Rhizobium sp. SSA_523: one gene and its partners. The protein of the gene in region 1 interacts with the protein of each later gene in a pairwise test. Links are inferred from orthologs where the notes say so. Each region holds a gene or a part of one and is shown in the gene's direction. Other genes may lie near its edges.

The links.
Region 2: the proteins of dnaQ (region 1) and QTJ18_RS22235 interact in binary tests that used the Escherichia coli proteins (3 or more experiments, as listed by UniProt). The link is inferred for Rhizobium sp. SSA_523 from one-to-one orthologs.
Region 3: the proteins of dnaQ (region 1) and dnaN interact in binary tests that used the Escherichia coli proteins (3 or more experiments, as listed by UniProt). The link is inferred for Rhizobium sp. SSA_523 from one-to-one orthologs.
Region 4: the proteins of dnaQ (region 1) and dnaE interact in binary tests that used the Escherichia coli proteins (3 or more experiments, as listed by UniProt). The link is inferred for Rhizobium sp. SSA_523 from one-to-one orthologs.

What each region holds. Positions count from the first base shown.
Region 1 is NZ_CP129382.1:2,831,663-2,835,374, forward strand. Bases 286-3,285 are described here. They hold dnaQ (DNA polymerase III subunit epsilon), read left to right. Parts: upstream 286-1,437; coding sequence 1,438-2,133; downstream 2,134-3,285. Other genes in these bases: QTJ18_RS21720 (shikimate dehydrogenase), read left to right, coding at 286-840; coaE (dephospho-CoA kinase), read left to right, coding at 837-1,445; secB (protein-export chaperone SecB), read right to left, coding at 2,225-2,698; QTJ18_RS21740 (FxsA family protein), read right to left, coding at 2,922-3,285. Outside these bases: more of QTJ18_RS21720, read left to right, coding at 1-285; more of QTJ18_RS21740, read right to left, coding at 3,286-3,446; QTJ18_RS21745 (Tim44/TimA family putative adaptor protein), read left to right, coding at 3,566-3,712. UniProt on the Escherichia coli protein: DNA polymerase III is a complex, multichain enzyme responsible for most of the replicative synthesis in bacteria. The epsilon subunit contain the editing function and is a proofreading 3'-5' exonuclease.
Region 2 is NZ_CP129382.1:2,945,416-2,949,017, forward strand. The notes cover bases 221-3,110. They hold QTJ18_RS22235 (DNA polymerase III subunit gamma/tau), read left to right. Parts: upstream 221-641; coding sequence 642-2,579; downstream 2,580-3,110. Other genes in these bases: QTJ18_RS22225 (HIT family protein), read right to left, coding at 221-375; QTJ18_RS22240 (YbaB/EbfC family nucleoid-associated protein), read left to right, coding at 2,602-2,925; QTJ18_RS22245 (MOSC domain-containing protein), read right to left, coding at 2,974-3,110. Outside these bases: more of QTJ18_RS22225, read right to left, coding at 1-220; more of QTJ18_RS22245, read right to left, coding at 3,111-3,585. UniProt on the Escherichia coli protein: Part of the beta sliding clamp loading complex, which hydrolyzes ATP to load the beta clamp onto primed DNA to form the DNA replication pre-initiation complex.
Region 3 is NZ_CP129382.1:3,152,369-3,156,013, reverse strand. What follows is about bases 166-3,098. They hold dnaN (DNA polymerase III subunit beta), read left to right. Parts: upstream 166-1,039; coding sequence 1,040-2,158; downstream 2,159-3,098. Other genes in these bases: QTJ18_RS23245 (histidine phosphatase family protein), read left to right, coding at 2,891-3,098; pmtA (phospholipid N-methyltransferase PmtA), read left to right, coding at 2,281-2,874; rsmI (16S rRNA (cytidine(1402)-2'-O)-methyltransferase), read right to left, coding at 166-688. In the rest of the region: more of rsmI, read right to left, coding at 1-165; more of QTJ18_RS23245, read left to right, coding at 3,099-3,493; pyrF (orotidine-5'-phosphate decarboxylase), read left to right, coding at 3,514-3,645. UniProt on the Escherichia coli protein: Confers DNA tethering and processivity to DNA polymerases and other proteins. Acts as a clamp, forming a ring around DNA (a reaction catalyzed by the clamp-loading complex) which diffuses in an ATP-independent manner freely and bidirectionally along dsDNA.
Region 4 is NZ_CP129382.1:535,980-540,770, forward strand. The notes cover bases 162-4,240. They hold dnaE (DNA polymerase III subunit alpha), read left to right. Parts: upstream 162-530; coding sequence 531-4,040; downstream 4,041-4,240. Other genes in these bases: QTJ18_RS10860 (L,D-transpeptidase family protein), read right to left, coding at 4,071-4,240. Outside these bases: more of QTJ18_RS10860, read right to left, coding at 4,241-4,791. UniProt on the Escherichia coli protein: DNA polymerase III is a complex, multichain enzyme responsible for most of the replicative synthesis in bacteria. This DNA polymerase also exhibits 3' to 5' exonuclease activity. The alpha chain is the DNA polymerase catalytic subunit.

The sequences.
Region 1 (3,712 bases):
GAAACAGAAAAAAAAGCCTTTGTTATCGGCTCGCCCATCCGTCACTCCCGTTCGCCGCTCATTCACAGCTATTGGCTGAAGCAATTTGGCCTGGCTGGCAGCTACCAGGCGATCGATGTGCCGGAAGCGGAGCTTGAAACCTTCTTCTCCGACCTGCGGTCGAAAGGCGACTATCGCGGCGGCAATGTAACATTGCCTCATAAGGAACGTGCCTATCACCTCGCCGACGAGCCGGATGAGTTGTCACGGGAAATCGGCGCTGCCAATACGATCTGGGTGGAAGAGGGCCGGATCAAAGCCACCAATACCGATAGTTATGGTTTCGCCGCCAATCTCGATGCACGGGCGCCAGGGTGGGACAAGATCGGTAGCGTCGTCATTCTTGGGGCGGGCGGTGCGAGCAGAGCCGTCATCCAGGCCGTACGCAACAGGGGAATTGGAGAGATCCATGTCGTCAACCGTACGCTGCCGCGGGCGCAGGATCTGGCTCGCCATTTCGGCTCTCCCGTTTTTGCCCATTCCTTTGCGGCCTTGCCGGAGCTCCTGCGCGGGAGCCGCCTGCTGATCAATACCACATCGCTCGGCATGCATGGTGAAACTGCGGTGGATATCGACTTGAGCGTCATGGCTCCGCAAGCGATTGTCACGGATATCGTCTATGTTCCCCTGGAGACACCGCTCCTGGCGGAGGCGCGCCGGCAAGGACTGACAACCGTCGATGGCCTCGGAATGCTCCTGCACCAAGCGGTTCCGGGTTTCGAAACCTGGTTCGGCCAGCGGCCCGTCGTCGACGACAATCTGCGCAATCTGGTGATTGCCGATATGGGCAAGACTGCATGATCAAGATCGGACTGACCGGCTCCATCGGCATGGGAAAATCGACGACCGCGCAGATGTTCGCGGCGGAAGGTATTGCCGTCAATGATGCCGATGCCGTCGTCCATGCGCTCTATCAGTCCAAAGCGGTGGAGCCGGTAGAGGCGGAATTTCCGGGCGTGACGCGCAAGGGTGTGATCGATCGCGTCGAGCTCGGGCGTCGGCTGGCCATCGATCCAAGCGGTTTCAAGCGGCTGGAGGCCATCGTGCATCCGCTCGTTCAGGCGCATGAGCAGGATTTCGTCGCAACGCAGCAGGCGGCCGGTGCCGATATGGTGGTGCTCGATATTCCGCTGCTCTTCGAAGTCGGGGCCGAAAAACGGGTTGATGTGATTGTCGTGGTGACCTGCGATCCGCAGATTCAGCGTGAGCGGGTTCTGGCCCGGCCTGGAATGACGCCGGAGCGGCTGGAGCTGATCCTGTCCCGCCAGGTGCCGGACAGCGAGAAACGGAAGAGGGCGGATTTCCTCATCGATACCGGCCTTGGCCTGGAAGCGGCGCGTGCCCGTGTGAAGACGGTGATTGCCGAGATCCGCAAGCGGGCGGCAGAAGGAGAAGGACATGCGTGAGATCATCTTCGATACGGAAACCACGGGCCTCGACAACAAGATCGACCGTGTGATCGAAATCGGTGGCATCGAACTTCTCAATCATTTCCCCACCGGCCGCACCTTTCACGTCTATATCAATCCCGGCGCGCAGAAGGTGCATCCGGACGCCCTGGCGGTGCACGGGATCACCGATGACTTCCTGAAGGACAAGCCGGGTTTCGCCGCGATCGTCGGTGACTTGCTGAGCTTCTTTGAGGATGCCAAATGGGTCGCGCATAATGCCACCTTCGACATGGGCTTCATCAATGCCGAACTCGCCAGGTTGTCGCTGCCGCCGGTGCCGCAGGAGCAGGTGATCGATACGCTGTCCCTGGCGCGGCGCAAGCACCCGATGGGACCGAATTCGCTGGATGCCCTGTGCCGCCGTTATGGCGTCGACAATACGCACCGGACGAAGCACGGCGCGCTTCTCGACTCCGAACTTCTGGCGGAAGTTTATATCGAGATGATCGGCGGCCGCCAGGCCGCGCTCGGGCTGTCCGGCGTCGAACAGGTCACGACGGTGGTGGAAGTCGACACCGTCGATGTGTCAGCCTTGATCCGTCCGCGTCCGCTTCCCCCGCGCTTGACGGAAGAGGCTGTGCGGGAGCATCAGGCCATGATCGCAAGCCTCGGCGAAAAAGCGCTTTGGAGTCGGTACCGCTAGAGGCGGCGAATTGCTCTCAGCAAACGGAACGAGAAAAAGCCCGACCAGTGGATGAACTGGCCGGGCTTTTTGCTGTGGCGAAATGGATGGATCAGCTGTTCAGCGAAGGGGTCTGGCCACGCGCCTGCTCTTCGGCGACGCGCTGCGCGAACATCTGGCCGAAATCGATCGGGTCGATCATCAGCGGCGGGAAACCGCCATTGCGCGTGACATCCGAAATGATCTGGCGTGCGAAGGGGAAGAGCAGGCGCGGGCATTCGATGAACAGCACCGGCAGCATGTGCTCCTGCGGGAATCCGGTAATGCGGAAGACGCCGCCATAGACCAGTTCCGTCACGAAAACGACCTTGTCGCCATCCTTGGCTTCGGCGTTCAGCGTGAGGACCACGTCGAAATCCGTGTCGGACAGCGGATTGGCGTTGACGTTCACGTTGATATTGATCGACGGAGCCTTGTCGCGGGCCTGCAGCGAACGGGGAGCGCCAGGATTTTCGAAGGAGAGGTCCTTCGTGTACTGCGCAAGAATGGTGAGCGATGGAGATTGCGTCTGATTTTCGTTGGCCATTGGCTGTTCCTCGGCTTCAGTCGTTTGCGCCCTCTAACACTTCGCCCAAAACCTTACAACCCTCAGCCCGGCCCGGAAGCGGCTCCGATCAAGCCTTGGTCAGCCTCGACGGGGCTGTCCTTTCCGCTGCACCTTCAACCGTGTGGGCAAAGCCTGGAAATCGAGTGGGACCGGCACGCGAGGCGGGGACTTGCACCTTCCGTATTCGCCTCACCCTTTGCCGTCATTTGTCATCCAGTCGGCGGTCCGACCAGGGGGAAGAGGATGTCCTGGGCTTCCGCTCGAAATCCTCTTCGTCGAGATCGATCGTGCGGCTGGCCGGCGGCGTTCGCGGCTCCTGATTTGGCCCACTTCCGAACCCTCCTGCCGTCGTGCGCGAATAGCTGGTGCGAACCACGATTGCGCGGCCGATCCGGTTCCAGAGACTGTGTCGGACTGGCGGAAGAAAGAGCAGGATGCCGATCAGATCCGTCAGGAAGCCCGGAATGATCAAGAGGATGGCGGCCACCACCATCATGGCTCCGCTGACAATGGCTTTTGCCGGCGTGCGGCCCTGACGGCTTTCTTCGCTGATCTCCCGCAAAAGGCTGAGGCCCTGCTGTCGCAACAGGAGAATGCCGATAAACGCAGACAGGATCACCAGACCCAGCGTCGACCACAGGCCGAGCCAGCGCCCCACGACGACAAAGCCGGCGATTTCCGCCAGCGGGAGGCCGAAGAACAGAAGCGGAAACAGGAAAAGACGCATGATTGGTCCGGAAAGCTTGATGAAGGTCGAGGCGAACAGCCATCCCGGTATTTGAATGATGGCCCGATATGACTATATGAGTAGAAAGCTTGGCAATTCCAACGACACCGCGGGTGAAAATGGGCGCGAACGATTTTATAACTCTTTTTTTCCTCGTGGCGGCAGTGCTGATCTTTTTGCAGTTGCGCAGTGTTCTTGGACGGCGAACCGGCAATGAGAAGCCGCCGGTCGATCCCTTCAGTGCCCGGGATGCAGCGCGCGGCCCC
Region 2 (3,602 bases), 110 kb from region 1 along the record:
ACTCTGCTTCGTCTCGTCGTCATAGGGCAGGGCCGTTCCGAAGCCCCAGATCGGACCGGGCCAGTTGGGATCGCCTTCATGACGTGCAACGATGTGCACATGCAGCTGCGCGACGATATTGCCGAGCGCTCCGACATTGATTTTCCTGGCTCCCGTCACCTGCTTCAGGGCGCCGGCAACCAGATTGGTTTCAAAGGTAAGCAAGGCTTGATCGAGCGGCGTCAGCTCGAACAGTTCCGTCTTCTGCGCCCGCTGCGGCACCAGCATCAGCCAGGGCCAGCGGCTGTCCTTCAGCAGACGGACCTGGCAGAGGCTGAGGATAGTGATCAGGTCCGAGTCCCGCTCCAGTCGAGCGTCCAGTTCGAATGCACTCAATGTGTCCTCCGGCGTTTTTGACTTGCTAGCAGTTTTTTGACGGCTTGGCTTGCATTTGCTGCGTGAAACGACGATATGTGCCCCGGGAGGTTGGTGGTGGACGAGCCACTCGCCAACCGGGTCAGGTCCGGAAGGAAGCAGCCCTAACGAGCCCGGCACGGGTCATCGTGCCAGCCTCCCACCTTCTAACTCTTGGATGGTCAGCTTCCGGTCCGGCCGATTGGCTGGTCAATGGCCGGTATGGCCGAGCGGGCTGGCGGGATCTGATGAGCGACACCGGGCTGACAGTGACGGGAACGAACCCAGTGGGGAGCGCGGGCGGCTATCTGGTGCTGGCGCGCAAATATCGTCCCAAGGATTTTTCGGATCTCATGGTCGGCCAGGAGCCGATGGTCCGGACCCTGACCAATGCCTTCGAGACCGGGCGCATTGCGCAAGCCTATATGCTGACCGGCGTGCGCGGGGTCGGCAAGACGACCACGGCCCGTATTCTGGCACGCGCGCTGAACTACAAGACAGACGAGATCGACCGGCCCAGCATCGACATTCGTGTGCCCGGCGAACATTGCCAGGCGATCATGGAAGGCCGCCATGTCGACGTGATCGAGATGGATGCCGCCTCGCATACCGGCATCGACGACATCCGCGAAATCATCGAGCAGGTTCGCTATCGGCCGGTCTCGGCGCGCTACAAGGTCTATATCATCGACGAGGTGCACATGCTGTCGACGCAGGCTTTCAACGGCCTGCTGAAGACACTGGAAGAGCCGCCCGAGCATGTAAAATTCATTTTCGCCACCACGGAAATCCGCAAGGTTCCCATCACGGTTCTGTCGCGCTGCCAGCGCTTCGATCTGCGCCGCATCAGCGCGGCGGATCTTGTCGGCCTGTTTGCAACCCTTCTCGGTCGTGAATCTATTTCCTTCGAGCCGGAGGCGCTGTCGATGATCGCCCGCGCCGCGGAAGGCTCGGCCCGCGATGGTCTCTCCCTTCTCGATCAGGCGATCGCCCATGGCGGCGGCTCCGTCCAGGCGGAAACGGTCCGCTCCATGCTCGGCCTTGCCGATCGCGCGCGGATCGTCGATCTCTTCGGCCATGTCGTCAGAGGCGATGTGCAGGCGGCCCTGCGTGAGTTTTCGCAACAATATGATGCCGGAGCCAATCCCGTCGTCGTCTTGACCGATCTTGCGGAATTCACTCATCTGGTGACGCGGATAAAATATATTCCCGAGGCCTCCGACGATCCCTCGCTGAGCGAAGTGGAGCGGGTGCAGGGGGCGGAGTTTGCCGGCAAGGTCGCCGTGACCACGCTGTCCCGCCTGTGGCAGATGCTGCTGAAAGGCATTCCGGAGGCGGAAAATTCCTCGCGTCCGGCGGGCGCTGCGGAAATGGTATTGATCCGTCTTGCCCATGCCGCCCATCTTCCCTCGCCGGAAGATGCAGCGCGCCGGGTGGCCGAACTGATGGCTGGCGGCGCAGAGGGCGTATCCGGCACATCGTCTTCCGCCAATGGCGGGGCAAGAGGCGCTCTTTCCGGTCCTTCTGCTGCTCGCTCGTCCAATCCCGCAGCCGCGCCATCCCCCGGTTTGGAAGGGCGCGCGTCCGATCCCGCTCCCGCGCAGCGCATGGGTGCTGCCTCGGGCGGGCCAACGGTCATGCTGGCGGCCGTTCCTTCGGCGCCGCAGCCGATGGCCATGGGGCATGCCGAGACAAGCCCCGCGCGCCAGCCGGCTGCAGCCGCCGCGCCGAAGGCCGCGATCACATCCCTCTCAGACATTGCCGATCTCTGCACGAAGCACAGGGATCCCAAATTGCGGGCGCTGCTGCGCAATTTCGTGCGGCTGGTAAAGCTGGAGCCGGGCCGCCTCGAGATCAACCTTCCGCCGGATGCGCCGAAAAGCATAGTCGGCGATCTGCAGCGCCGGCTGGAGGAATGGACCGAGATCCGCTGGATGGTCATTCTCAGCCGCGACAAAGGCGAGCGGACCCTTGCGGAGGTGGAAAATCAGGCGCGCGAGGCGCGGCTGATCGATGCCAAGGCCGATCCGGACGTCGCCGCCATTCTCAGCCATTTTCCAGGCGCCCGGGTGACGGATGTCAGGATCAAGGTGAGCGAAGAGGACGACAGCGAAGCGCTGGCGCCGCCAACGACGATCGAAACGGATGAGGGCGATATCCTGCCCGGCGACGACATCGATTTATGACGGATAACAAGGGAGCGATCCGATGCGCGACATCATGGGCATGATGGGCAAGGTCAAGGAAATGCAGGCCAAGATGGAACAGATGCAGGCAGAAATTGCCGCTCTGGACGTCGAGGGAACGTCGGGAGGCGGGCTTGTCACGGTGCGCATGAGCGGCAAGGGCGAAATGCTGGGCCTGAAGATCGATCCATCCCTCTTCAAGGAAGACGAGGTGGAAATCCTCGAAGATCTGGTGATCGCCGCGCACAAGGATGCCAAGGACAAGGCTGAATCGATCGCCGCCGAGAAAACCCGCGAACTGACCGCCGGCCTGCCGATTCCGCCCGGGATGAAGCTGCCATTCTGATCGACGCGCGGCCGCAGAGCCGCAGCTTGCGACCACCCAAGCCGGACGTCACGTCTTGAGCGCCTGCCGCAGCCTTTCGCTGATCGGCAGGCCAATAAGTCGGGCGCGATCCTCGTCGGACAGTTTGCGAGGGGTCAGCGCAAGCAGGTCCGGCATGCTGATCGACGCATCCGGATAGGCTTCGTGATGCACGGGCTCTCCGGCGCCAATCAGGCCCTGGCTCAGCACACGGCAGTAGAAGCCCGGCCGGGCAACGGCCATGAACCGTTTGGCAAAACCACCATCACCCATCCGGGCGGCCAGCGTGGCGCAGGGGATGCGCGTCGAGGTGACCTCGAGCAGAATCGTCCCCGTTTCAAACCGGTCACCCACGCGGATATTGCGGCTGTCGACCCCTTCGATGATGAGGTTCTCGCCAAACAGGCCGGGCTCCGGCCGCCTGCCGAGTTCGTCTGTCCAGCCGTCTATATCCACCGATCCCATGCCGTAAACGGCCTGGTCCGGCCCGCCGTGATGCTTGCGGTTGCAGACCGAATCACCCAGCAGGCCGTGCTGATCGAGCAGGACAGGACCCGTCATCGACGCCTTGAAAATCCCTGTTCTGTAGCTTTTGCCCGGCAGTCTTTGCGCGGTGCCGATGCAGATGGCGCTGACTTTCATCTGAGGAAGCCTCACTT
Region 3 (3,645 bases), 320 kb from region 1 along the record:
GCTGCGCCAGATCGCCGAGCGACCCGCGGCGGAACTCCTCGAAGGTCTTGGTGAGCTCGCGGCAGACACAGGCGGATCGCGTCGGTCCCAGCACGTCAGCAGCAATGACAAGCGTATCGCCGAGGCGATGGGGCGATTCGAAGAAGATCAGGGTCGACGGGATCTTGGAGAGCTCCGCCAGCCGGTCCCGCCGTCCCTTTTCCTTGACCGGCAGGAAGCCGGCAAACAGGAAGGCATCGGAGGGAAGGCCGGAACCGACCAGCGCCGCCAGCGGCGCGGAGGGCCCGGGAATGGGAACAACCTTGTAGCCGGCCTCCAAAGCGAGCTGTCCAAGCCGGTAGCCCGGATCGGAGACAAGCGGCGTTCCGGCATCCGAGACCAGCGCGACCGATTGCCCCCGATCCAGCGCCGCGATGAGCCGCGGCCCGGCCTCGTCGGCATTATGTTCGTGATAGGCATAGGGACGCGTAACGATGCCATAGCGATCCAGCAGCACCCGCGTCACCCGCGTATCTTCGCAGGCGAGCACATCGGCCCCCGCAAGGGTCTCGAGCGCGCGCAGGGTAATATCGCCCAGATTGCCGATCGGCGTCGCCACCAGATAGAGCGCCGGCTCCAGAGGCCGGGCGGCAATGCTCGTCTGCCCGAGGCGATAGCTGCGCTGCGTCGGCGTTTCCTTGTCTGTCACGTGCTTGTCCGGCCTTTCCTTGCAAACCGATGTCTTTATGGGGGAGCGCAGCCGGCAGGGCAAGGCATGCGTCAGCAAGACAAGGGCAGACGGTGAGAGGGGCGGATGACCGGCTTGCGCGAGTGATCCGCCGCAACCAGCCGCATCCACATCACGCAGTCTGTCCCGGTCCGCTCGGGAATTCCTGTGAGAAGGCCGGCGCGCAGCGTCGAAAATAGCCGGCCGAGGAGCCCCACCCCTTGCATTTTTAATGCAAACTCTGCCATTTTGCCGATCCACATCGTCCGGCCAGCGGCGGACGAACATCATGTTCGGCCCGATGGGCCGGTACGGTCGAAAGCGGTAGCGTCCATGCGTATTACTCTTGAGCGGTCCAATCTTCTGAAATCGCTGAACCATGTTCATCGTGTCGTGGAACGTCGCAACACGATCCCCATCCTGTCCAACGTGCTGCTGCGCGCCTCCGGCAGCGAGCTTGCCTTGAAGGCGACGGACCTGGATCTCGAGATCACGGAGGAACTGCCGGCCATGGTCGAGCAGGCGGGCGCAACCACCGTTCCCGCTCATCTTCTGTATGAAATCGTGCGCAAGCTGCCGGACGGGGCCGAGGTTCGCCTGGCCACCAACCAGGATGGCGGCAGCATGGTGGTGCAGTCGGGCCGGTCGAAGTTTTCGCTGCAATGCCTGCCCGAGACAGATTTTCCCGACCTGACGGCCGGCACTTTCAGCCACACCTTCAAGATGAAGGCGACGGACCTGAAAATGCTGATCGACCGCACGCAGTTCGCGATTTCGACGGAAGAGACGCGCTACTACCTGAACGGGATCTTCTTCCACACGATCGAGGCCAATGGCGAATTGAAGCTGCGCGCGGTGGCAACCGATGGTCACCGCCTGGCCCGCGCCGATATCGTTGCGCCCTCCGGTTCGGAGGGCATGCCGGGCATCATCATTCCGCGCAAGACGGTCGGGGAATTGCAGAAACTCGTGGACGATCCGGAGGCTCTCGTCACCGTCGAAGTGTCGGATGCCAAGATCCGCCTTTCGATCGGGGCCATCGTGATGACCTCCAAGCTGATCGACGGGACCTTCCCGGATTACCAGCGCGTCATTCCCACCGGCAATGACAAGGAAATGCGGGTCGACTGCCAGAGCTTCACCCGCGCCGTGGATCGCGTGTCGACGATTTCCTCCGAGCGCGGCCGGGCCGTCAAGCTGGCGTTGAGCGACGGCCAATTGCTGCTGACGGTCAATAATCCGGATTCCGGCAGCGCGACGGAGGAAGTGGCGGTCGGCTACGAGAGCGACGCGATGGAGATCGGCTTCAACGCGAAATATCTGCTCGACATCACCGCCCAGCTCTCCGGCGAGGATGCCATTTTCATGCTGGCCGATGCCGGATCCCCCACTCTGGTGCGCGATACGGCAGGCGACGACGCCCTGTATGTGCTGATGCCGATGCGGGTATAATGTCGATGAGGGGACGGTCTCGGCCGTCCCTTTTTTTGTCGCCCTCCTCGATTGCGACATTTTTTCTTGCTTTTGCGTCACCAGTGGCCACTTAACCCAAACAGATTTGCCGGGAGATCAGGATGGAGTTGCGTTTCAAGGAGCGGCTGGGCCGCAAGTTCGACGAGGAAATCCGTTTCTTCAAGGGCTGGATAGACGGTCCGAAGCGCGTCGGCGCCATCCTGCCAACCTCGGCGATCACGGCCAAACGCATGGCCAGCGTCATTCAGCCGGCCTCAGGCCTTCCGGTCCTGGAACTCGGCCCCGGCACCGGCATCATCACCAAGGCCATTCTCGAGCGAGGCGTCGCGCCGGAGAAACTGGTCTCGATCGAATTCTCAACCGATTTCTACCTGCACCTCACCCGCAATTTTTCCGGCGTCAACTTCATCAATGGTGATGCCTTCGATCTGGAAAACACCCTGGGAAGCTTCAAGGATGCGCGCTTCGACGCGGTCATCTCGGCCATACCGATGCTGAGCTTCCCGATGGAGCGCCGCATCGCGCTGCTGGAAGACCTGCTGGACCGCATGCCGCACGGCCGGCCGGTCATCCAGATCACCTATGGCCCGGCCTCGCCCATCGTCGCGCGCCCGGACCGCTATCGCATCAAGCATTTCGACTTCGTGGTGCGAAACATTCCGCCGGCACAGCTGTGGACCTATACCCGTCCCTGATCGAGACCCTCGGCCAATGTTCGCCCTTTACATCACGCATCCGCAGGTGAAGATCGACCCGAAGGTTCCGGTGCCGGACTGGGGGCTTTCGGAGACGGGTGCGGAGCGGGCGAGGACGGCGTCCCGCCTCTCCTGGGCGTCACGGCTCCAGCGCATCCTCTCCAGCCAGGAGCGCAAGGCGATCGAAACCGCCGACATCCTGGCGCGGGCCGCCGGCTGCAGCGTCGAGACGGAGGCTGCCATGCATGAGAATGATCGCTCGGCGACCGGCTTTCTGCCGCCTCCGGACTTCGAGGCGGCCGCGGACTGGTTTTTCGCCCATCCTCAGCAGAGCTTCAAGGGCTGGGAAACGGCGCAGGATGCGCAACACCGTATTGTCGACGCCGTCTCCCGCGTGCTGCAGAGCCACGACTGCAGCAGGCCGATTGCCTTTGTCGGCCATGGCGGCGTCGGCACGCTGCTGAAATGCCACATAAGCGGCAACCCGATCGCCCGCGATCGTGACCAGCCGGCCGGCGGCGGCAACCTTTTCGCCTTCACGCTTTCCAACCGGCTTGCCGATTGCCGTCTCACATGCGACTGGACGCCGATGGATGCCTGGCAAGGAGAGATGGCGTGAGAAATGGCGCGAGACATGGCATGACAGCACGCGACCGCCTGATCGTTGGGCTTGACCTTCCCACGATCGGCGAGGCGGAAGCCGTGGTACGCATGCTCGGCGACGAAGTGAATTTCTACAAGATCGGCTACCAGCTGGCCTTCGCCGGCGGC
Region 4 (4,791 bases), 2.3 Mb from region 1 along the record:
ACCTCCGCCCACACCACCATCCTTCGGCCCAACCCGAGGATGGTGGTGGAGCGGTCTGGTCTCACCACGACAGCCACCGTGACGACAGACCCCGCCTTGCGGAAAGGCGGAGGCAGGGTCAGCCCGTAACACCTCGTTAAACAAAATCGTTCTGCTTTCGTTCTTGTTCTTGACGCCAGAACAGAAATGGAACAAAATAAAAACATAAAGGGAAAAGGAGAAAGCAGATGACCGATATCATTCGCGACGTAGCCGCCTTCGCTTCGATCATGACCTTCGTCGCCAGCATTGGCGTCCTGATGATGGCTCTCTAAGAGCCCGATTGTCGGCCTGTCGCGTAAACGCCCGGGCCGGTTTTGACGACAGATCCGTTCCTCGGCGCCTGACATCCTGCTCTGCCTTCTGATTGAGCCCGGATCGCGCCGGATCTTCACAGCTTTCGGTCCCGCCGGTGATGCATCGGCTGGACTTCGCGGTCGCACTGCCCGAAAATAGGTCCGAGTCTGAAAGGCGGCGGTGACATGGCAGATATGATCGACATCAGGTTGGCGGCAGGCGCGGCGGAGGACACTGCCAAGCCGGATGCGACGCCCGGCTTCGTCCATTTGCGCGTGCATTCCGCCTATTCGCTGCTGGAAGGCGCCCTGCCGCTCAAGAAGATCCTGGCAAAGGCTTCGGCCGACGGGCAGCCGGCCATTGCCATCACCGATACCAATAATCTCTTCGTGGCGCTGGAATTCTCGCAAAAGGCGATGGATGAGGGTGTTCAGCCGATCATCGGCTGCCAAATGGCCATCGACATGCAGGATCAGGGCGAGGAGAAGCGTGGCAATGCCGCGGCTTTCGTGAAATTGCCGGCGCTTATTCTCCTCGCCACGAATCCGCAGGGTTATGAGCGCCTGGTGGATCTCGTCAGCCGCGCTTATCTGGGGGGCGAGGGCAATCACCAGTCGGTGCATATCTGCATGTCCTGGCTGGAGGAAGGCGGCGCCGAAGGCATTATTGCGCTGACCGGCTTCAATTCCGGCCCGATCGACCCCCTGCTGAAGGAAGGCCACCAGGCCCAGGCCGTCCAGCGTCTGCTGCGGTTGAAGGCGATCTTCGGCGACCGGCTCTATGTCGAATTGCAGCGGCACGGGCGCTATGACCGCCGCCATGAACGCAAGCTGATCGAACTCGCTTACGAACACGATCTGCCGCTTGTGGCGACCAATGAGGCCTTCTTTCCCACCAGGGACGAATATGACGCGCATGACGCGCTGATGGCGGTGGCGCATAATGCCATTGTCTCCGATGACAGCCGGTTCCGCCTGACGCCCGACCACTATCTGAAGAGCCGGGCTGACATGGCGAAACTCTTCGCCGATCTGCCGGAGGCCCTCGACAATACGGTGGAGATCGCCCGCCGCTGCAGCTTCATCCTGAAGACCCGCAAGCCCATCCTGCCGCGCTTCACCGGAGCAACGGACGATCAGGAGGAGGCGGAGCGGGCCGAGGCGGCGGAACTGCGCCGCCAGTCGGTGGAAGGCCTCGAGCAGCGGCTTGCGGCGCTCGGCATGGCCGATGGCTATACCGAGCAGGACTATCGCGATCGCCTCGATTTCGAACTGTCGGTCATCGAGCGGATGAAGTTTCCCGGCTACTTCCTCATCGTTGCCGACTTCATCAAATGGGCCAAGATCCAGGATATTCCCGTTGGCCCGGGCCGCGGATCGGGCGCGGGATCGCTGGTGGCCTATGCGCTGACCATTACCGATGTCGATCCGCTGCGCTTCTCGCTGCTCTTCGAGCGCTTCCTCAATCCCGAACGCGTCTCCATGCCGGATTTCGATATCGATTTCTGCCAGGATCGCCGCGAAGAGGTGATCCGTTACGTCCAGCAGAAATATGGGCGCGAGCAGGTGGCGCAGATCATCACCTTCGGCTCGCTGCAGGCGCGCGCTGCCCTGCGGGATGTCGGCCGGGTGCTCGAAATGCCCTATGGCCAGGTGGACAAGATCTGCAAGCTGGTGCCCAACAATCCGGCCAATCCCACGCCTTTGTCCAAGGCCATCGAGGAGGAGCCGAAACTCCAGGAGGAGGCCGAGCGCGAACCGGTCGTCGCCCGCCTTCTCGATATCGCCCAAAAGATCGAGGGTCTTTATCGCCACGCCTCGACGCATGCGGCCGGCATCGTCATCGGTGACCGTCCGCTGTCGAAGCTTGTCCCGATGTATCGCGATCCGCGCTCCGATATGCCGGTGACCCAGTTCAACATGAAATGGGTGGAGCAGGCGGGTCTCGTCAAATTCGACTTTCTCGGCCTGAAGACGCTGACGGTGTTGAAGACCGCGGTGGATTTCGTTGCCAAGCGCAATATCCAGATCGATCTGGCAACGATCCCGCTCGACGACCAGAAGACCTATGACATGCTGTCGCGCGGCGAGACGATCGGGGTCTTCCAGGTGGAAAGCGTCGGCATGCGCAAGGCGCTGCTGGGCATGCGGCCGGACTGTATCGAGGATATCATCGCGCTTGTGGCGCTCTATCGCCCCGGCCCGATGGAGAATATCCCGGTCTATAATGCGCGCAAGCACGGGGAGGAGGAGCTTGAATCCATCCATCCGAAGATCGATTACCTGCTGAAGGAAACGCAAGGCGTCATCGTCTATCAGGAGCAGGTCATGCAGATCGCCCAGGTCCTGTCCGGCTATTCGCTGGGCGAGGCCGACCTCCTGCGCCGCGCCATGGGCAAGAAGATCAAGGAGGAGATGGACAAGCAGCGGGCGCGTTTCGTCGACGGCGCCATCCAGAACGAGGTTTCGAAGCCGCAGGCCGATCTGATCTTCGACCTCCTGGCCAAGTTTGCCAATTACGGCTTCAACAAGAGCCATGCCGCCGCCTATGCCATCGTCTCCTACCAGACGGCCTATATGAAGGCGCATTACCCGGTCGAGTTTCTCGCCGCGTCTATGACCTATGATATGGCCAATACCGACAAGCTGAACGATTTTCGGCAGGATGCGGCGCGGCTGGGCATCAAGGTGGTACCGCCGTCGATCCAGACCTCCTTCCGCAAATTCGAGACCGGCGACAATTGCATCTTCTATTCGCTGGCCGCCATCAAGGGCGTGGGCGAATCCGCCGTCGAGCATATCGTGGCGGTGCGGGGCGAGACGCCCTTTGCCGGCATCGAGGATTTCTGCCTGCGCATCGATCCGAAACAGGTCAATCGCCGTGTTCTGGAAAGTCTCATCTTCGCCGGCGCCTTTGATTGTTTCGGCCGCGACCGGGCGGAGATGATCGCCGGGCTCGACCGCATCATCGGCTATGCGCAACGCGCGGCCGAAGGCAAGACCAGCGGCCAGCACGACATGTTCGGTTCCTCTTCGGCCGCAGGTCCGGAAAAGCTCATTCTTCCCGCCTTCGATCCCTGGACGGCGTCGGAAAAGCTGATGCGGGAATATCAGGTGCTGGGCTTTTATCTCTCGGCCCATCCCCTGGATACCTACAAGGACGTCCTCGCCAAGATGCGGGTGCAGAATTATGCGGAATTCTCCGCGGCGGTGAAGGCCGGCGCGAGCGCCGGACGCCTGGCCGGAACCGTGACCTCCAAGCAGGAGCGCAAGACGCGCACCGGCAACAAGATGGGCATTGTCACCTTCTCCGATGCGACCGGCCAGTTCGAAGCCATCCTGTTTTCCGAGGCGCTCAACCAGTATCGCGATCTTCTGGAGCCGGGAAAATCGCTGGTGATCACGGTGCAGGCCGATGAGCGGCCGGAAGGAATCGGTCTGCGCATCCAGACGGTTCAGTCGCTGGAGGAGAAATCGGTCCAGATGCAAAAGGCGCTGCGCGTCTTCATCCGCGATTCCGGCCCGCTGAAAACTGTGGCGCGGCATCTGAATGCCCGCGGCGACGGCGTCGTCTCCTTCGTGGTCATCAAGGATGACGGCCGCCGCGAGATCGAGGTTGAACTGACCGACAGGTTCCGCATTTCTCCGGAAGTGGCCGCTGCCCTGCGTGCCGCGCCGGGCGTTCTGGATGTCGAACTCGTCTAACGCGAGTCTCGACCTTCTCTCGGATCCGCGTCAGGTCTTCGAGGCGCGCCGTGGCGTCGAATGGGTGACGGTGATGAAATCGGTGCCCTTGGTGGTTTCCAGGCCGGGGCCGGCATCGGTGATCGTCAGCGAGGTGCCGGTCGACATCATCTCGCTTAGCCGCGCCCGCAGCGCGGCAGGCACATGGATGCGGTCGAGCACGGCCTTCATGGTCACGGCCTGCATGGCGGTGCGGTCTCCGGCGCTGCTGCCCGGTTCTTCGAGGCCGGCGGTCATCCGGGTGATGCCGAGCCGCTTGCGCGTGGCTTGCGGCAGATCATCCTCGAGACGCAGGCCCTGCCAGGCGGCGGTGCCGCGGTCGCGGTCCATCCTGGTGACGGTGAAGAAAAACGTCCCGAGCGCTACCTCCGGATCGGCGATTCCGACCGGCTCCGACAGGACCGGCTGGAATCCCTGGCGCACCAGCAATTGGCCGGCGGGCGGCGCGGCGCGGCCGGTGGAGGCATAGAGGGCGGAGAGGAAGGCGTCGTCGAGCAGGGGACCGTTCAGCGGCAGGCCCTTCCAGCGCTTATAGGCCGTAATGGCACCGCGGGTCATGTCGCCTGCAAGGCCATCGGCCGCTCCGGCATCGAAGCCGAGTTCCGTCAGCATGGCCTGGACATCGGCCACCCGGTCGCGCTCGCTGCGCCGGGTGATGAGAATGCGCAGCGGCTCCGGCTCATCGGCCGCCGTCGCCGTATCGGCTTTCGGC